DNA from 3 places in the Hydrogenispora ethanolica genome. Region 3 is predicted to be linked to each of the others. Evidence: riboswitches for the same ligand, from Rfam matches in the RefSeq annotation. Region 3 holds a riboswitch; each other region holds the start of a gene.

Region 1 (6,918 bases), on a different contig from region 3:
TTGGAGGGCGTCTCCAAAAAGAGCGCCTTGGTGTTGGGACGGATGGCCGCCTCGATGTTCTCCAGCCGGGTCATGTCGACGAAGCTGGTCTCCAGCCCGAATTTATTGAAGAACCGGTTCAGGACGCGGTAGGAGCCGCCGTAGATATCCTCGGTGGCCACAATATGGTCGCCCTGCTCCAGAATGGAAAGGGCCGAGGCGGTGGCGGCCATCCCCGAGGCGAAGGCATAGGCGTGGGTCCCGTTCTCCAGTGCCGCCAGGGTGTTCTCCAGCGCCTCCCGGGTCGGATTCCCGGAGCGGGAATAGTCGTAAGCGCCGGGATGCTCCACATCGGGCTGGTGGAAGGTGGAGGCTTGATAGATCGGGATGCTCAGGGCGCCGGTGCGCGGGTCCAGTTCATTCCCGTTATGCAGGATTCGGGTGGCATATTTCATCACGATTCACTCCTCGAAATATTCCGGGGGACAGCCGGCCCGGCGTCATTGCATGGCCTGTTCCAGATCGGCGATGAGGTCTTCCAGGGCTTCGATCCCCACCGACAGCCGCAGCAGGTCGTCGGTCACTCCGATCCGCTCCCGGACTTCCGCCGGAATGTCGGCGTGAGTCTGCCGGACCGGGTAAGTGATCAGGCTCTCGACCCCGCCCAGGCTCTCGGCGAAGGTGATCACCCGGACCCGGTTGATGAGCCGTTCCACCTGGGCCGGATCCTTCACGGTGAAGGAGAGCATCGCTCCGAAGCCCGAGGCCTGGCGGGCCAGGATCGCGTGGCCGGGATGGTCCGGCAAGCCCGGGTAGAGCACCCGCCCCACGGCCGGGTGCGCCGCGAGCCAGCGGGCGATTCCGGCGGCGTTGGCCTGCTGCCGTTCCAGCCGGAGGGCCAGCGTCTTAAGGCCGCGCAGCATCAGCCAGCTGTCCTGCGGCCCCAGGACCGCGCCGGTGGAATTCTGAACGAAGCGGATCCGCTCGCTCCACTCCGGGGTCCGGGCGACCACGATCCCCGAGAGCAGATCGTTGTGGCCGCTCAAAAACTTGGTGCCGCTATGGACCGCCAAATCGGCCCCCAGCTCCAACGGGCGTTGGAGGTAGGGAGTCATAAAGGTATTGTCGACGATCACCGCCAGCCCCAACCCGTGGCCCAGGGCGATGACCCGCTCCAGGTCGGTCACTTTCATCAGCGGATTGGTGGGCGTCTCGATCAGCAGCGCCTTGGTCCGGCCGGGCTGCACCGCCCGTTCGAGCGCCTCCAAGGCGGTGGCATCGGCGTAACTGGCGGCGATCCCGAACGGCTTGAAGTTCCGCTCCAGCAGCCGGTAGGTTCCGCCGTAAAGGTCGTCCGAGACCACGATATGGTCGCCGGCGGAGAAGGCCATCAGCACCGCGGTGAGCGCCGCCATCCCCGAGGCGAAGGCGAAGCCGCGGTCGCCCCGTTCCAGTTCGGCCAGGACCTGTTCCAGCGCCTGGCGGGTCGGGTTGACCGAGCGGGAATAATCATACCCCGTGCTCACGCCCAACGCCGGATGGCGAAAGGTGGCGGTCTGGTAGATCGGGGTGCTCACCGCCCCCGTCGGCGCGTCGGTACAGAGGCCCGCATGGGCCAGAACGGTTTCGATCTTCATCGGACTTCCTCCTCGTCAAACCAAAAAGCCTCTCTCCGGTGGAAAGAGGCCTGCATGAACGCGCTGTCCTCTCTCATCTGCCAGGTTACCCTGCCGGAATTGGCACCCTGCTCGCGCACAAGGTTGCCGAAGGTTCATTGGGCCGGTCCCTCCCCTTCTCTCGATAAGAGTCTGTTTCGGTCGAATATGAAATTGGAATACCCACTAAAATTATGGAATTTATCAGTAATTTCTGATTATTCTACCATAATCCGGCCGCTTCGTCAAGAGGTGGTTTCCGGCGCGACCCGCCCGGCTTCCGTTTTCAAGCCCGGCCGGCCGCAGGAGGCCCGGATCACTAATTCGGTCGGGAGGACGATCCCCTTCTCCTCGGGAATCTCCCCGTGCATCAGCCGGAACAATTGAACGGCGGCCGCCTCGCCCAGCGCCGCGATGGGCTGGCGGACCGCGCTGATAGCCGGCGCGAAATAATTGTAGAGCGGGTGATCGTCAAAAGTCGCCACGCCCAGGTCCTCCGGCAAGCGCAGCCCTTCTTCCCGGGCCGCCTGTAACACCCCGGTGACCAAGTCGCCGGCAGCGGCAAAAATCGCCGTGACCCCTATCCCCGAGCGGATGATCTCCCGGCTGATCTCGCCGGCCCGCAAGGTCCAGTACGGGCAGTGGTAAACCAGCCCCGGGTCGAGCCCGGCGGCCGCCATGGCCTGTCGAAAACCGCCCACCCGCGCGATGACGCTGGGGTAATGCTCCGGCCCCGCCAGCATGGCGATGCGGCGGTGGCCCAAGCCGATCAAATGCTCGGTCATGCGCCGCGCCCCGCCGGCGTTGTCCACATCCACATAGTAATGGGAGATGCTAACGCTCTTGCCCACCATCACGAAGGGGAAATCCTTCAGCAGGAGCTCGGCCAGTTGCTTGTCGCCGAACTGCTCCGCGCCGATGATCAGCCCGTCGATGCGCCGGCCCTTCAGGATCGACTGATAGGCTGAAGCCACGTCCTCCTCGGACCGGGCGGTGGAGAGCAGCACATTATAGTTTTGAGCGGCCGCCCGTTCGGTGATCGCCGTCAACAGGCCCGGCCAATAGGCGGTGGCCATGGAATAACCGCCGGTATGCGGGATGATCACCCCGATATTGCCCGAGCGTTTGGCCGCCAGGCCGTGGGCCGAGGCATTGGGCTGGTAGTCCAGCTCTTTGATGAGTTTTAAGATCCGTTTGCGGGTCTCTTCCCCCACGCCGGGACCGCCGTTGATCACCCGCGAAACGGTGCCGGTGGAGACCCGGGCCATCTCCGCCAGGTCTTTAATGGTTATGGTCATCGCCAGTCCACCTCGAATGGGCAGCGCGCCTTGGGCGTTATGCCCCGGCGCGCTGCCCATCAGCTTGCTAAAACGTTATACTTCCCCATTATACCGGAGCGCCGGGGGCGGAGCAACAACTTCCATCGTTTTCCCGCCGGTCGTCCATGAGGCCGCGGTTTACAGCAACGGATTCTGCAAGGTATCCACCGGCGCGTAATCGTCGGTGAGCAGCGACAACCCTTCGTACCAGCCATTCTTGCGCAAACGGGGCTCATCCACCAGCGTCTGGGCATAGGACGGCACATCCTCGCGGATCCGGCCCGCGCGGAACAGCGCCTCTGCCCGGTCCCGCCAGGTCCGGGGGGACCAGCGGCGCGGGTTGCGGGTAGCGATCAGGATCATATTCCGCTCATAGCTGTCACTCTCATCCCAGATCCCCACCGGGAAGAGGTAAACCTGGGGAAAGACCGCCGCATAGGTATGGCCCATCGCCCGGAGCAGGCCGCTGCGCGAGCCCTTGATGGCGCCGATGACATTGGAGACGACCGCGCCGTCCCGGTCCAGCACCCGGCGGACCGAGCGGAAGAATTGGTACGTCGCCAGGTGGTAGGGAATGGTGCTCTCCGAATAGGCGTCGATGACCACCAGGTCGTAGGGACGGATTTTACCGGCCGCGATGGCCCCGGCCCGCTGGTCCACGAAGAGCCGGCCGTCCTGAGTATAGACCCGGAGCTTGGCGGTACGGGGCAGCGCGAAATAATCGCGGGCCACCCGGACCACCTCGGGGTCGATCTCCACCACGTCCACCTGTTTCAGGCTGGGGTAGTCGTGGAGGAACTTCTTGGGCGCCGATCCGCCGCCCAGCCCGATGAAGAGCATCCGCTCCGGCTCGGGGACGGCGACCACGCCCAGATGGAGGTAGGAAGTATAGCCGAAGACCATCTCCAGCGGCTGGTCCAGATCCATGGCGCTCTGGTAGGAGTTGTCGAAGTGGAGGTTGCGCCTGGTGCCCACCTGGGCCACGATCACGTGATGGTACAACGAATCGCGTTCGTAGCGGATCTCTTCCGGGGTGTAAAAGGAGGTCCGCTGCGGGGTGGAACGCCAGAAAAAGCCCAACAGCGCCAGGGCCAGCAGGACCAGGAAGATTCGCCAGCGGCGCAAGGCTCCGGCCCGGGAGCCGGCCGCTTCGGGAGCGCCGGCAGTCCGGCGCCGCTCCAGCTCGACGGCGACCAGGATCAAGAGGGCCAGGCCCAACAGTAGCGCGCCCAGGCTATGAACGATATTCCGGACGCCGATGGCCGGAATCAGGAAAAACGAGGTCAACAAGGTGCCGATGATGCTGCCGGCGCTGGAGATGGCCGAAAGATGGCCGGCGGTATTGCCGATGGTCGTCAGGTTGCTGGTGGCGAGCTTGATTGCGAACGGCGAGATGGTCGCCAGCAGCAGGCTGGGCAGGAAGAAGAAAGCCAGGGCCGCCAGGAGGGAACCGGTGCGCGGTCCGAAGCCGCTGCAGAGGATATTCACCGGAGTGCTCCAGAAAGGCAGAAACCCGACATAGACTCCGGCCAGCCCCAGGATCAAGCCGAGCATGCCGAGATCGGGCCGGCGGTCGGCCAGCCGGCCGCCGCCGTAGTATCCGAGGGTCAAGGCGGCCATCACCACCACGATCAGCGAGCCCCAGATATAGATGGAGCTGCCGAACGACGGCGCCAGGATCCGGCTGCCGACCATCTCCAAGGACATCAGGATCGCGCCGCTCAAAAAGACTGTCAGATAGAGCATGGATTCCTCCTTCGCGTTACGGATTGCCGGCTTCTCAAAACGTTTTTGCCAACGGCCGGAAGCCGTTCGGCTACTAAGATTCGCCGGCGTCGGGAGAATTCCTTCCGAAAACGGTGGCGCGGTTACCGGTATCATGGGCCTCAAGACCCGGCTCACACTCTGAGCCGCCAAAGCGCCATCTGGCGGATCAAAACTTCCCCCGCTCTGCTCCGATGGCCCATATGAGCGGTTCAACAATGCAAGGGCATGGCCGAACCGTGCTTTTTTTCAAGGGCCTAAAAGCGTTGTGATAAACCCTGTCCGAAGGCCAGGGTGAACACAAAAGCTCAGAGAAGCAAGTGATAAAGTCGATTTTTAATCCTTTGAAAGAGTGATTTCCGAATTTGAGGACTTTATCACATGGCTTCTAAACATTCCCGGCAACGGAACAAGCATCCCCCGTGACTGCGTCAACTTACCCGGCAACCGGGCAGCCTCGCCCGGCGACTGCGCGAGCTCGCACAATTACTGTGCAAGGTTCCCCGGAAACGGTGCAGGCTTACGCGGTTACCGCGCGGGGTTCCACAGCAACTGCGCCAGTTTGCTCAGTTCCCGCGCTGGGATTCCCAGGAATTAAGCGAGCATCTCCGGTCACAAAACCTTTTACTCTAGCGACTCCGCCACCCGCGTCTGTTGCGGACCCGGTTCATTCCGCCGGGTAAGCTGCCTAAAAAAAGCCCTTTCCCGGTTTGGGGAAAAGGCTTTTTTATCGAGGTTCCGAAATTCATTCTCTCAGGATACCCGCAGTTTCTGCGAATGCGCCTCCGGGCCTTCCGCCCCGCTCGGAATCAAGAAGGGCCGGACATCGGTGGCGATCATCCCGGCCCGCCGCGCCGCCTCCAATCCCAGCTCGCCGTCTTCGAAGACCTGGCAATACTCGGGCGCCACGCCCAGGCGATCGGCGCAGCGCAAGAAGGTTTCGGGATCCGGTTTGGGCTGGGCCACATCGTCGCAGCTGACCAACGCCGCGAAGTATTTCTGCAAACCCAGGGCTCCGATGTTCTGCAGGGCGATCTTCCGGCATTCTCCGGTGCCGAGGCCCATCGGCAGCTGACCGTGAAACTTGTGCACCAACGCGACCACCGGCTCCAGCGGCTGAACCTCCCGGATGTGCCGTAAATACGCCGCATCTTTGGCGGCAGTAACCTGCTCCGGATCCAGGCGCAGTCCGCAGTCGCGGTTGATCAGGGCGACAATCGCCCGGCTGGGCATCCCGGCATTCTGATAAAAAAGCTCCTTCGGATAGTCGAAGCCGTATTTTCGCCCCGTTTCCGACCAGGCCTTCCAATGCGCCGGCATGGTATCGCCCAACGTGCCGTCAATATCGAAGATCAGTGCTTTTACCCTTAAATTGACATATAGTCCCATCAGTTCCGCTTCATCTCCATGGCCATTTGAAAATTTTTACTTTTCTGCAATCAATATCAACACTTCGCCTTTTCTCACCCGAACCCTTTGTCCGCCCGGAATGTTAACCATATTGATACACTGTCCGGCAGGGCCCGAACTCCCGTTCCGCCGCGGCTTTACACCACATAGGCTAAGGCAGAGAGGGCTTCGGCCAGGCCCCAGTCCGGCCCGCCCTGCAACTGTATTCAACGTATGGAAAGGAGACGTTTCGCCTTGGGTGTCAACCGAAAATCTCTGACGGAAGCAGCCAAATCCGAGGCAATGAAGTCTTTTGAAGCCTCAAGCGATGATTTTCTGGACCCCAAGCACCGGCCCGCCAACGTCGTAGGAATGGGGATCGGCGTCAAATGGAAGAAAGGGCGCCCCACCGGCGAGCCGGCGATGGTGGTCATGGTCAGCAAGAAAGTCCCCCGCGAGCAGTTGGCGGCGGTGGATCTGATCCCGTCGAAGCTGGGCGGGATGCAGACCGATCTGCTGGAGGTGGGGGTGATGAAGGCCGAGCAGGATGACGCCATTCTTCAACAATTAACCCTGCGGGCCAGACCGGTCAGCGGCGGTTATAGCGTGGGACACATCAATACCAGCGCCGGCACCATCGCCACCTGCGTCTACGACCTGCAGCAGCAGGGGCTCGGCATTCCCCCCCGCTATTATATTCTCAGCAACAACCACGTGCTGGCCGATAGCAATGCCGGAAACATCGGCGATCCCATCCTCCAACCGGGCCCGGCCGACGGCGGGGAATACCCCACCGACCAGATCGCCGTCCT
Region 2 (6,918 bases), on a different contig from region 3:
TTACAATAGTTGCAAATTGTTGGGTACCCAGACATCCGCTCCGCGGCAACATTGTTTTAGCTGGTATGTTATTCAACAAATAACTTTATTTTCCTTCTTATCCAATGATATTTATTCCAAATGATGATTTGGAATGGATTGCAAGTCGGTCCGGAATATCCGCTCACTCCGGATCGTCGACAGTAATCCCGGCTGCCCGGAGCAGGTAAAGTGCATTGCGGGTTGTGGAAACCCCCGGCCGGAGCTTAAAATCGAATAAAATCTCGTGCTCCCGGTACTGCTCCTGAAAATGGCAGTTTTTAATTCTTCCCCCGGTCTCCTCTTCCAAATCGGCCAGCTCCAAATCGTGGGTGGAGACCATTCCAATCGCCCCGGCCCGGCTCAGTTTCTTAATCAAAATCCGCGCTCCGGTATGGCGGTCCTTGGAATTGGTTCCTTTAAAGATCTCATCCAGCAGAAAAAAGACCTTGTGGCCGGCAGCTGCGGCATCGACAATCTGTTTCACCCGCAAAACTTCCGCATAAAAGCTGGAAATATGCCGGCTCAAATTATCGCCGACCCGCATGCAGGTATGCATTTCCATCAAGGAACAGGTCAGTTCGCGGGCACAGACGGGAGAACCGGCATAGGCCAAAATCAGATTGATCCCGGCGGTTCGTAGAAACGTGCTCTTTCCCGACATATTTGATCCGGTGACCAGGAGAACCCCGGAGGGCCGGTTGAGCACCAGATCATTGCAAACCCGGTTTTCCGGAAGCAATGGATGGCCGAGTTCCAGCGCCAGATAAACCGGCTCCCCTTCCAGAATACCGGGTATCGCCCATGCGGGATGATCATACCGGACCACCGCCAGCGAGGCGAGGGCTTCCATCTCGCCGAGCACCTCGAACCAACGGCGCAGACGGCTTCCCGACCGCTCCTTCCAGTCCGCCAGGGCGAAGAAACATTGGTAATCCCAGAGCGTCAGCACATTGAGAAAGAAATAAAAGGCATTGTGCCGATTGGATACGGCATCGGCAATCTTGGCCAACCGCTGAATCTGACGGTATACCGGCCTGCCTTTGGACCGGATCTCGGTCTGCAAGCGCACCAGAAACGAAGACTGAAAACGGCGTGACTCCATCACCTCGAATAGCTTGGCATAGCTTTGAAGTTGCTGATGGTAGGGAGCGATCCGTTCCAGGATGCTCTCCCGCTCGCGGCGGCGATACCGGAGCAACAGATATTGAAGCAGGATGACGGCGCCGGGAAGATAAAAGGAGATCTTCAAAAGATAGGCCGTGATCAGGAAGACAGCCGTCACGATCGGCAATAGCCGCACCGCAGACCATAACCACGGCAGATCGGCCAGTGAATGCCGGTCATTGGCCCAGGCGATCAACGTTTCCGGATCCCGTTTCAGATCGGCCAGATATACCGCTTCGGCCATCAGCCGCTGGCGCCAGCCAAGATGGCCGGCCAGTTCCGTGACGGCCTCTTGCCGCTCGCGAATTACCGCCCCGGACTCGGGAGGATGGGTCAACCAACGCGCCAATTGCCTCCTGCCGTGAAACGTTCCGGCAGTATTCAACCATTGAAACAACGAATCCGGGCCAAAAACATCCAAATCGCCGGCAAATTGGTGGTCTTCCGTCTGAAAATCGGCTCCTTGATCCTGAAAACCGCTCCATTCGCCGTTCAACCGTTTGCAACAATTGGCGTTGATCGTCTCCAAAGCGCCGGCCAGGCGCTGCCGGGTCATGGCCTTGACCTGCCAAACATCCACCGCAATAAAGAGGAATATCCCCAAAACCAGCGCCGCGCCGCCCATGGGAAAACTCTTGACCATAAACGCCAGCCCCAAAAGGAACAGGCCGCCCCAAAAGATGAAAATTTTCCAGCGATACCAGCGGTTGAACGCCGTCTCCGCCTTGGCTGCGCACTTTTGGTAAGCCCGACTTCTCCGTTCATAATTTTTAAAAGACTCCCGCAAAATTGTCACCTCATTGCCGATTTTCGAACCGTTCCAACGTATCAACTTAATTCGTTTCCACTCCCAATTCGGCGCCGCCGATGGAAAACCCTGCCACCCGGTTGTGCTTTATTCCTAGTTTGGGTTATTTCTTGAAATAGCATGATTTTTATGATACATTAAAATTAATCCTAATTAAATTGATAGGTATTCCCTAAAAGAGCTGTGATAAACCCGGCTAGAAAGCCGGCAGGGTCACAGCGATTGCTTGAAAAAGTGATAAAGTCGTTTAAAGCCTTTTCGTAAGAGGATTTCTGATTTGAAAGACTTTATCACACGGCTTCTCAATCATCAGCATTCTCTCAATAAAAGGAGTTAACATGCAAATTTCCACGCGCGGACGTTATGGGTTAAGAGCCATGGTTGACTTAGCGATGCATAATCAGGAAGGTCCTTTGGCCTTGCGGGTCATCGCCGAACGCCAGGAAATCTCCGAATCCTATTTGGAACAGGTTTTTACCAGTCTCCGCAAGGCTGGTCTGGTGCGGGCCTCCCGCGGCGCTCAAGGAGGCTACGAGTTGGTTAAAAAGGCGACGGAAATTACTGTCGGCGACGTATTACGGGCGTTGGAAGGGCCGATCGCGCCGGTTCTGTGTGTTGAATCCGCGCCGTTTTCCAAGCAGTGCGAGCGGGAGAAGAACTGTATAACCCGGCAATTTTGGCAAGAATTCAAGGAGACTATCGATCGCTTCCTCGACGGAACCTCTCTCCAAGACCTGGCCGATCGCGCGGTATCCAACAAGGTCAACGTAATGTATTATATCTGACTCTATCGCGCGCAGCAAAATAAACACGAGGCCGTCCTTGATGCAGGGACGGCCTCGTGTTTCGATAAGGCTTTTCTACAGTTATTCCGACTGAAACAAAGTGGTCGACAAATAGCGTTCTCCCGTATCCGGCAGGAGTACAATAATGGTCTTGCCCCGGTTCTCCGGCCGCTTGGCGATGGCGGTCGCCGCGCAAGCCGCCGCCCCGGAAGAGATTCCCACCAGCAACCCTTCAGTCTTGGCCAGTTGCCGGACAGTATGGAAGGCTTCCTCGTTTTTCACTGGATAGATCTCATCGATAATCGAACGATTCAAGATATCCGGCACAAATCCGGCGCCGATTCCTTGCAGCATATGCGGACCCGGGGTTCCTCCCGACAGAACCGGGGAATTGAAAGGTTCCACTGCGATAACTTGAAGGCCGGGTTTCCGCTCTTTTAGGACTTCCCCGACTCCGGTGACGGTGCCGCCCGTGCCGACGCCCCCTACAAAAATATCGACCTGGCCGTCGCTGTCTCGCCAGATCTCCTCCGCAGTGGTCCGGCGGTGAACCGCGGGGTTCGCCGGGTTCTTGAACTGTTGCGGAATGAAGGAGTCCGGTATTTCCGCGGCTAACTCCTCGGACTTGCGGATCGCGCCTTTCATGCCTTCGGGTCCGGGAGTCAGGACCACCTCCGCACCCAGCGCTTTCAGAAGATTCCGCCGTTCGATGCTCATCGTCTCCGGCATGGTCAGAATTAACCGGTATCCTTTGGCCGCCGCCACCATGGCAAGGCCGATCCCGGTATTGCCGCTGGTCGGCTCGATGATCACCGAGCCTCGTTTTAAAACGCCCCGTTCTTCGGCATCCCGGATCATGGCCGCTCCGATCCGGTCTTTGACACTGCCCGCCGGATTAAAATATTCGAGCTTGGCAACGAGTTTCGCTTCCAATCCGTGCGCGCGGTTATAATTGGCCAATTCCAGCAGCGGCGTATTGCCGATCAGGTCGATCAGGCTGCAGGCAATCTTCGCCATCATAATCCCTCCCTGAAGTATTCGAAGTATTCATTGCTGGAAGATATGTCGCATTGAACACTCCAATGGATTGCGACCTATTTTCCCTAATTCATCAGATGGTTGATCAAAGACTTTTTTCATCTTACTATAGCCATCATAATTTTTCCTACCGGAGTTGTCAATGTCAGCTCACTCAATTGCATTGAGATCGTAGGGAGTCTCCTGATACACATAGTAATTCAGCCAATTGGTGAATAAAAGATTCGCATGGCCCCGCCAGCGCACGATCGGCGGCTGGCTGGGATCATCATTGGGATAATAGTTCCGGGGGATACTGACGGTCATGCCCTTCGCGACGTCCCGGTCGTATTCCCACTTCAAGGTCAAGGGATCATACTCGGCGTGGCCGGTGACAAAGATCCGGCGGCCGTCTTTACTGGCGACAATATAGGTTCCCGCTTGCTCCGATTCGGCCAGGATTTCCAATTCGGGCACCTTCAGGATGTCTTCCCGGCGCACCTCGGTATGGCGGGAGTGGGGCGCCAAAAAACAGTCGTCGAAGCCGCGCAGCAATTTTACATACTGCTTGGTAACGCGGTGGCTGAAGACCCCGAACATTTTGCTGGCCAGCGGATACTTGGGCACTCCGTAGTGGTAAAACAGACCGGCTTGCGCCGCCCAACAGATATGCAGCGTAGAAAAGACGTGGTGCTTGGTCCATTCCATGATTTGGCCCAACTCTTCCCAGTAGGTCACTTCTTCGAAATCCAGCTGCTCGACCGGAGCGCCCGTAATGACCATTCCGTCAAACTTCTGGTCCTGTACTTCCCGAAAGGTTTTATAAAAAGCTTCCAAATGTTCCGGAGCGGTATTTTTGGACTGATGGCTTTCGGGAAACAACAGGGTGATGTCGACCTGCAGCGGCGAATTGCCGAGCAGCCGCAACAACTGCGTCTCCGTGGTGATCTTGGTAGGCATCAGGTTCAGGATCGCGATCCGCAGCGGCCGGATGTCCTGATGAAATGCGCGGTCCTCCGGCATGACGAAGATGTTCTCATTCGTCAGCGTCTCGGTAGCCGGCAAATTGTCCGGGATTTTGATGGGCATGGAAAGACCTCCTTGAAAGTAGTATTCGCAAAAAAACCTCTTCCGAAAGGAAGAGGCTTGGTTGGCTCGTTCCTCTCATCTCCCAGGTTTCCCTGTAGGAATTGGCACCGCGCGACGCTGCCGCCGGTTGCCGAGGGATCATCGGGCCTTTCCCTTCCCCTCTCTGGATAAGAGCGCTTGCTTATGATTATTGATCAAAATTATAAGTATTGCCATATCATTAGTCAAGTTAAATTCGAAACTTCCGCCAAGTTTTTGGGCGGACGCCAGCGGGTTTTCCCATCCGCTGCATGCAAAAATTTTACTTGACACTTCATCCGGCTTATAATATAGTATATACAAAATATTCCTATTAAATTTATAGGAATTGACAAGATTAGAATACCTTATCCAGAGAGGTGGAGGGACTGGCCCGAAGATGCCTCGGCAACCATCGTGATATCCAGACGACATGGTGCCAATTCCAGCGAAACTGAGCAAGTTTCGAAAGATAAGGGGGTTTAAAAAAGCTACCCCCTTTCTTGACAAAGGGGGTTTTTATTTTTGGGAAGAACTAGAAGCCAGCCCTCGTCAGCTCCCTGCCAAACCCCACGATTTGAACGGCCATCGACTCATTACGAAGGAGGAATTATCCATGTCCAACAATTATCACTGGGAAACTCTCGCGGTACACGGCGGCCAAGAGGCCGATCCGACCACCGGAGCGCGGGCGGTGCCGATCTATCAGACCTCATCGTACCAATTCAAAGATACCGAACATGCCGCCAATCTTTTCGGCCTGAAGGAGTTCGGCAATATCTACACCCGGCTGATGAATCCCACCTCCGATGTTTTCGAAAAACGCCTTGCCGCGCTGGACGGCGGCGTCGGCGCCTTGGCGGTGGCCTCGGGCCAGGCCGCGATCTCGCTGGCGATTTTAAACATCGCCCAGACCGGCGATGAGATCGTCTCCGCCGACAATCTTTACGGCGGCACCTATAACCTATTCCATTACACATTGGCGCGGCTTGGAATCACCGTCAAGTTCGTCGATTCCAGCGATCCGCAGAACTTCGAAAAAGCCATCACCGAAAAGACCAAAGCCATTTACGGCGAATCCATCGGCAATCCGAAGCTGGATGTCCTGGATTTCGAAGCGGTGGCGGAGATCGCGCACCGGCATGGCCTGCCGTTTATCGTGGATAATACCTCCACTCCCTACCTGATTCGCCCGATCGAACACGGCGTGGATATCGTGGTTTACTCCGCCACCAAGTTCATCGGCGGCCATGGCACTTCCATCGGCGGCGTCATCGTCGATTCCGGAAAATTCGACTGGACGAACGGCAAATTCCCGCTGATCGCCGAGCCCGACCCGAGCTACCATGGGATCAATTTCGTGGAAGCGCTCAAGCCCATCGGCAACATCGCCTATATTCTGAAGGCCCGCGTCACGCTGCTGCGCGATCTGGGGCCCGCGCCCTCGCCCTTTAATTCTTTCTTATTCTTGCAAGGCCTGGAGACGTTACACCTGCGGATGCCGCGCCACAGCGAAAATGCCTTGAAAGTCGCGACGTTCCTCAAAGAGCACCCCAAAGTCTCCTGGGTCAACTACCCGGGGCTGCCGGACAGCCCGCAATATCAGAAGGCGCAAAAATACTTGCCGCAGGGCGCCGGCGCCCTCATCGGATTCGGCGTGAAAGGCGGCAAGGAGGCGGGCGTGCGTTTCATCAATCATGTCAAGCTCCTCTCGCACCTGGCCAACATCGGCGACGCCAAGTCGCTGGTGATCCATCCGGCTTCAACCACGCACCAGCAGTTGTCCGAAGCGGAACAACTGGCCACGGGAGTGACGCCCGACTTCATCCGGCTGTCGGTCGGAATTGAGCATGGCGCCGACATCATCGCCGATATCGACCAGGCGCTCGCCCAAGCCTGAGCCCGCTGCCGAGCCAAGCCTCGCCCGAGGACCCGGAGCTCTCATCTCCGGGTCTTTTTCATGCCGCAGTTTATGAAGGCTTTTTCAAGCGCCGGGGTTCCGCCCCGGGAACCAGT
Region 3 (6,918 bases):
TCTCCCATGGCTCTTATGATGAACATGCGGAACGAATTAAGCTGGTCCGAGAAATTGCAGCTAAATTAGGAACCCCGATCGGTATCTTAGCCGACATTCAGGGACCAAAGATCCGAACCGGAAAAATTAATCCTGGTCCGATTCAGCTCGTCGAAGGAACTCAAGTTCATTTGACCGTTGATCCCAAAAAAGACGGGAATCCCGAATACATTTATGTAGACTACCCAACCTTAATTAAGGATGTTAAGATTGGCGGCACCATCTTTTTAGCGGATGGAATGATACAACTTTCGGTTATTGGAGCTGAAGGACATGAACTGAAATGCGAAGTCTTGAATGGCGGTGAATTATCCTCAAAAAAGGGAGTAACCCTTCCCGGAGTATCCGTCAATCTCCCGGCTTTAATGGAAAAAGATCGTTCCGACATAGAATTCGTCATCCAGCAAAAAGTCGATTTTATTGCGGTGTCGTTTGCCCGAAAAGCGGAGCATCTGGCGGAAATCCGCGCACTCGTTAATGAACTTGGCGGAGATCAACTGATCATCGCTAAAATTGAAAATGAAGAAGGCTTCCGCAATAGTGAGGAGATTTTACAAGCATGTGATGGCATTATGGTGGCTCGGGGCGATTTAGGCACGGAAGTACCTCCCGAAGAGGTTCCGCTGATTCAAAAGTTTTTAATTGAAATTTGCAATGCAGCAGGGAAACCTGTGATTACTGCCACGGAGATGCTGGAGTCAATGATTCGAAACCCTCGGCCGACCCGGGCTGAAGTGACGGATATCGCCCACGCAATCCTGGATGGAACAGACGCAATTATGCTTTCCGCTGAAACTGCCGTAGGAAAATATCCGGTTACTGCGGTTGAGATCATGTCCCGAGTCGCTAAGAGTATTGAGAATTCTTTGAAATTTGAAGATATTCTCGCTAAAAAGAAGGTTAGTTCTTTTCCAACTGTCAGTGACGCCATAAGCCATGCGACCTGTCAAACCGCATTAGATCTAAAAGCAGCGGCAATCATTAGTTCAACTCAATCGGGGAGTACCGCCCGAACGGTTTCGAAATATCGTCCTCAGGCACCGATTGTGGCTGTTACGCCTTCGCTGCGAATAGCTCAACAACTAGCTTTATCTTGGGGCGTGTTCCCGGTAATTGTTCCCCCCGCCAATGATATTGACGAGATGCTTGATGTTAGCATTGAAGCAGCTAAAAAGACCGGATTCATTCGAAGTAAGGATTTGGTGGTCATTACCGCTGGAGTACGTACTGGAATTCCTGGTTCCACCAATTTATTACAAGTTCTATATGTCGAATAATTGGTTAAACTTTTAGTACGCCATAATGGCGCAGAGTCATTCTTGCACTCTTGAACATATTTGCACCTTCGTCATCTTTAGCGAGAGTTTGGTTTCTCGACGAGGGAACTTTAACAGAGGTGAACGTTATGATCACTATTGATCAGAATAATTTTCAAAATACTGTCATGGAATCCCAATTACCGGTACTCGTTGATTTTTGGGCACCTTGGTGTGGTCCCTGCCGCATGGTAGCGCCAATTGTTGAAGAGATTGCGGCAGAATTTGAGGGTAAAATTCAGGTCGGGAAAATCAATGTTGACGAAAATCAGGAGTTAGCAGGACAATTTGCTGTAATGAGTATCCCGACGCTTTGTCTGTTTGTTAAGGGTAATCCGGTGCTAAGATTAGTAGGATTCCGTCAAAAACGAGAACTTGTGGCAGAAATTACCAAGCATTTAGCCTGAAATTCAGATAAAGTTTGACAAGGTTTCTAGTTTTCGATATAATGCTTACGAGTTATTTCTATTAATTTTATACTCATCAAGAGAGGTGGAGGGATAGGGCCCGATGATACCCAGCAACCCGGGGTTATTCCGCAGGGTGCTAATTCCCCCCGGAGGAAGTTCTGGGAAGATGAGCCTGTCTTTCCCTTCCAAAGTGGAAGGGTTTATTTTTTAGTAAGGATAAAGGAGTTGCTGCCAATGACTAAAAAACATTTATTTACCTCTGAGTCGGTAACGGAGGGGCATCCGGATAAAATTTGTGATCAAATTTCCGATGCTGTATTAGACGCGATAATCAGCCAAGATCCGAATGCCAGAGTCGCTTGTGAAACTGCTGTAACTACTGGGTTAGTTTTGGTGATGGGGGAAATTACCACTAATTGTTATGTGGACATTCCCAAAATTGCGCGTCAAACTATCCGCGAAATCGGATACACCCGCGCTAAATTTGGTTTTGACAGTGAAACTTGTGCAGTCCTTACATCAATTGATGAACAGTCACCTGATATCGCTTTAGGTGTTGATAAAGCCTTGGAAGCGAAACAAGGTGAAATGAGCGAGCAAGAAATCGAGGCAACCGGAGCTGGCGATCAAGGAATGGTCTTCGGTTTCGCCTGTGACGAAACTCCTGAGTATATGCCCATGCCAATATCACTGGCGCATCAATTGACGCGCCGTTTAGCGGCAGTTCGTAAAGCAAATGAATTGGATTATTTACGTCCGGATGGAAAAAGTCAAGTTACTGTAGAGTACGAAAATAATATCCCGGTACGGGTAGATACGGTTATTATCTCAACACAACATGATCCAAGCATTATGCACGACCAGATTGAAAAAGAGATCATCGAAAAAGTAGTATTACCTGTAATCCCCGGTCATTTAATTGATGAACGTACTAAATATTATATTAACCCAACCGGTAGATTTGTCGTGGGAGGACCGCAAGGAGATTCAGGCTTAACTGGTCGCAAAATTATTGTAGATACTTACGGCGGGGCCGCTCGCCATGGCGGCGGAGCATTTTCCGGAAAAGATCCTACCAAAGTGGACCGGTCTGCTGCATATGCCGCGCGCTATGCCGCAAAGAATATTGTAGCCGCGGGGCTTGCCAAACGATGTGAGATTCAAGTTTCTTATGCCATCGGAGTTGCCAAACCGGTATCTATCATGGTGGATACGTTTGGCACCGGAGTTATTCCCGATATGGAGATCGTTGAATTAATAAAGAAATATATTGATCTACGCCCTGCGGCGATTATTCGTAATTTAGAATTGCGTAGACCGCTTTATCGGCAAGTGGCTGCTTATGGACACTTCGGTCGGAATGATTTGGATCTTCCTTGGGAAAAATTGGACAAAGTGGCATTTCTTAAATAAAACTTTTGACGTGTAGGATGGGTCAAAGGTGGCAATATAAGCGATAATAAATGCATGGATAGCCGGCAAGCCCGGCTTTTTTTATTCGGCTATTCGAGAAATATAGAATCTAAAGGTATAAAGTTATTTTTTAACAATGCCGAATGTTTTACTAATAGACCCTAAGGGGTGTTTGAATGCCGGAAATTATTGATTTCAGCATGGTTGACAAAATTATCAAAGAGACAGTCGCTGCCATAGAGGTAAGTAAAGCGAGTCTTTTCGACATTGCTGAAAGCGCGAAAAGTGTTCAAAAAAGAATGCAATCGGATTTTGAACAGGTATGCGAGGAAGTCGGACGTGTTATTGAAACAGTAGACCGGTTAGAAGCAAATTATAAAAAGGCCCGTATTCATTTAATGGATGTGAGCCGTGACTTTACCCACTATTCGGAAGAAGACATCAAAAAGGCGTATTTGCAAGCACAAGAATTTCAAATTAAAGTAGCTGTTGAGAAAGAAAAAGAAAAAGGTTTGCGGTTAAAACGTGACGAATTAGCCCGTTCAATTGCAAAAATTAGTGAAATGTCAGTTAAGGCAGAAGAGCTAGTTTCGAAGGTTGACATTGCATTGACTTTTTTAAGTGGTAATCTAGCCGAATTCAGTCAACAAATGGGCGGTTTGCAACAAAAGCAATTGATCGGTGGACGTATTATTTTAGCTCAAGAAGCGGAGCGTAAACGAGTTGCTAGAGAGATCCATGACGGACCGGCACAAGCAATGGCCAATGTGGTTTTACGAGCTGAGTTATGTGAGAAATTATTAAAATCTGATCGGGCGGCGATTCATGAAGAATTGCACCAACTTAAATTAATCGTCAGAGAAAGCCTTCAAGAAGTACGGCGAATCATATTTAATTTGCGTCCGATGACTTTAGATGATTTAGGTCTTGTACCGACTCTGCGACGTTTTCTTGAGGAGATCCAAGCAAGGGAAACTGAAACTACTGTCATTCATCTCGAAATTCATGGCGAGGAAAAACGTTTGCCGAATAGTTATGAAATTGCTTTATTTCGGTTGGTTCAAGAAGGAATTAATAATGCTCATAAACATTCTCATGCAACCCAAATTAAAACGATGATTGATTTTTTGCCCGAAGAAATCACCGTCAGGATTATTGATAATGGCGTGGGATTCGATTACCAGAAAATTCTGAATGAAGTTTCAGGCAAAGAGAGTTATGGACTGTTGAGCATGAAGGAACGCTTGGAATTGCTTAATGGTAAATTGCTCATTCAATCTGCGCCAAATCAAGGAACCACTATACTTGCCTCGGTTCCAATTGAATAGTGATTATGATAGAAAGGGCATAGATGCCAATGATAAAAGTAATGATTGTCGATGATCATTCGCTAGTTCGCCAGGGGTTATGCCAGTTAATCAGTTTAGAAAATGATCTCGTAGTGGCCGGCGAAGCTCAAAATGGAAATGACGTGCTTGATAAAGTGGCTGATTTGAAACCGGATGTTGTTCTAATGGATTTGAATCTACCCGGAAAGAACGGTATCGAATTAACTGGCGAACTAAAAATAAAATTTCCTGATATCCATGTTTTGGCATTGACAATCGATAACGACCAAAATCATGTTTCAAAGATAATTAAAGCTGGTGCCTTAGGCTACGTTCTTAAAGATATTGATCCCGATACATTATATGAAGCAATTCGAACCGTTGCTAAGGGAGATGCATTTATTCAGCCTTGCCTTTTAACTAAACTGTTGCATGAATTTCGGCAGCTTATGAATGAAGAGAAAACAAATACTCTACCCGAGGATTTTGGATTAACCCAACGAGAATTAGAAATTGTTTCATATATAGCGAGTGGAAATAGTAATAAAGACATCGCTGAGAAATTGTTTATTAGTGAAAAAACGGTTAAAAACCATGTGAGCAGTATTTTAAAAAAGATGGCCCTTGAGGATCGGACCCAAGTTGCGGTTTATGCATATCGGAAAGGGCTCATCAACGAGTAGGACTAAAGTCCTGACAAGACTTGAAAAAATAATTCGTTTGGCGGATATATGCTTTTATTGATCCATGATATAGTGTTTATGGAAGAGAACTTAAGTTACTATTACTATGCAATGATTAGGCAGTTCGGGAAATGTCTGATTTAAAAAGGAGTGAAATCCATGTTAAAACGACTTTTTAAAGAGGAATTAGGACAGGGAGTGGTTGAATACGGCTTAATCATCGCGTTAATCGTAATGGTAGTCATTGGCGCTTTTGTGGCTGTAAATGGTGGGTTAAATGGTATTTTCAACAATACTGGTAGCAATTTGAGTTCTCCAAGCTTTATTTTGAACGGTTAAACGTTATTTTTCCAAACTTCTTGAAAAAGACTTTACCCCAAGCAGGTAAAGTCTTTACTATTCTAAGCTGTTGATGTTGCAGAGGTTTTGGAAGTTTGGAAAGGCGAGAACAAGATAACCATCACAGTTTTGGCAGGTGAAGTGGTTGACCGCGAAAATTCGAATTATGGTTGTTGACGATACTTGGGAAACCTGTAATAATTTACAACGACTTCTGGAACTAGAGGAGGACATTCAGGTTGTCGGAACTGCCAGTAATGGAGAAGAAGCTCTCCGATTCGCTAAAGTACTGTTACCTGACATCGTTTTGATGGATATTAATATGCCGGTTATGAATGGAATTCAGACCACCGAACAGATGACTATTGAACTTCCGCAAACAGCAATTATTATGCTATCAGTTCAGGCTGAACAGGAATACATCCGTCAAGCGAAAGCCGCAGGCGCATCCGAGTATTTAATTAAACCTCCCAGTATTGAAGCCTTGACTCAGGCCGTCCGGCGAGTGTATCTTTCAAAGAAGTCGAGATAAAACTCATAATTTGCCCTCTGATTGAATTCGCTTCTATCCCTCCCAGGCAGATCAAAGGAACAATATTCCCGCATCAAGCGTTCATATATTATAACCTCAGTTCAAATTGGGAATCGTCTTATTCCAATTTTCAGCTGCATAAAGTAACTGTCAGAAGACAGTTTTGGAGGCATATTAATGAATGGACCGCGAATGAGTTTTATCTTGCCGGATGGAAGAAGCGTGAGCTATGAGAAAGGTACCTCCCTTCAGCAAATTTTTGCTGAGCTTCAGCTGGCTTATGGCTCTCCAATTGTTGCCGCTAAAATAAATAATGAGCTTCATGAATTAAACTACCGGCCCCAATGCGGCGGAAGGCTCATTCCGATTGATTTATCGGTTGAGGATGGCATACGTATTTATTCGCGTAGTTTATCTTTGGTGCTGGTGAAGGCAGCTTCAGAGCTTTTTCCCAATTGCAAAGTTCGTTTGGAACACTCGTTAAGTAAAGGAATTTACGGTGAACTTGATTTTGCCGATCATCATCCTTTCACCGAACATGATCGACTACGGATCGCCGAGCGCATGCAGGAAATCATTAAGGAAGATTTGCCGATCACTAAGGAGACAGTCCCATTACCCACTGCTGTAAAGTTGTTCAAAGCCAATGGACAATTGGATAAAGTGCGGTTGTTGCAATTTCGCGATAAATCGGATGTGAATTTATACCATTGCGGTGGCTATACGGATTATTTTTATGGCTATATGGTTCCATCTACCGGTTTCTTGAGAAAGTTTGAATTAAAATACTATCTTCCTGGTTTCATTTTGCTTTTTCCGGGTATGAGCTTTCCTTGGGAAGTTCCTGAATTTATCGAA

The links. A riboswitch is a leader RNA that binds a small molecule or an ion and turns the genes downstream of it on or off. The one in region 3 is predicted to bind S-adenosylmethionine.
Region 1: it holds a riboswitch for S-adenosylmethionine, as region 3 does, so the genes downstream of both, EDC14_RS06635 (trans-sulfuration enzyme family protein) here and metK (methionine adenosyltransferase) in region 3, are expected to answer to the same signal.
Region 2: it holds a riboswitch for S-adenosylmethionine, as region 3 does, so the genes downstream of both, EDC14_RS08675 (homocysteine synthase) here and metK (methionine adenosyltransferase) in region 3, are expected to answer to the same signal.

What each region holds. Positions count from the first base shown of each region.
Region 1 covers NZ_SLUN01000005.1:207,767-214,684, reverse strand. The annotation lists gene EDC14_RS06640 (trans-sulfuration enzyme family protein) at 1-434, opposite strand, end outside; gene EDC14_RS06635 (trans-sulfuration enzyme family protein) at 480-1,616, opposite strand; SAM riboswitch class I at 1,687-1,786, opposite strand; gene EDC14_RS06630 (LacI family DNA-binding transcriptional regulator) at 1,880-2,932, opposite strand; gene EDC14_RS06625 (fused MFS/spermidine synthase) at 3,092-4,699, opposite strand; gene EDC14_RS06620 (HAD family hydrolase) at 5,471-6,106, opposite strand; gene EDC14_RS06615 (chymotrypsin family serine protease) at 6,362-6,918, shown strand, end outside.
Region 2 covers NZ_SLUN01000008.1:74,161-81,078, reverse strand. The annotation lists gene EDC14_RS08695 (MutS family DNA mismatch repair protein) at 164-2,017, opposite strand; gene EDC14_RS08690 (RrF2 family transcriptional regulator) at 2,332-2,778, shown strand; gene cysK (cysteine synthase A) at 2,860-3,795, opposite strand; gene metA (homoserine O-acetyltransferase MetA) at 3,967-4,884, opposite strand; SAM riboswitch class I at 4,957-5,058, opposite strand; SAM riboswitch class I at 5,268-5,381, shown strand; gene EDC14_RS08675 (homocysteine synthase) at 5,519-6,802, shown strand.
Region 3 covers NZ_SLUN01000022.1:44,249-51,166, reverse strand. The annotation lists gene pyk (pyruvate kinase) at 1-1,316, shown strand, start outside; gene trxA (thioredoxin) at 1,445-1,762, shown strand; SAM riboswitch class I at 1,833-1,938, shown strand; gene metK (methionine adenosyltransferase) at 2,000-3,178, shown strand; gene EDC14_RS16820 (sensor histidine kinase) at 3,355-4,506, shown strand; gene EDC14_RS16815 (response regulator) at 4,530-5,189, shown strand; gene EDC14_RS16810 (Flp family type IVb pilin) at 5,349-5,528, shown strand; gene EDC14_RS16805 (response regulator) at 5,674-6,060, shown strand; gene EDC14_RS16800 (nucleoside kinase) at 6,238-6,918, shown strand, end outside.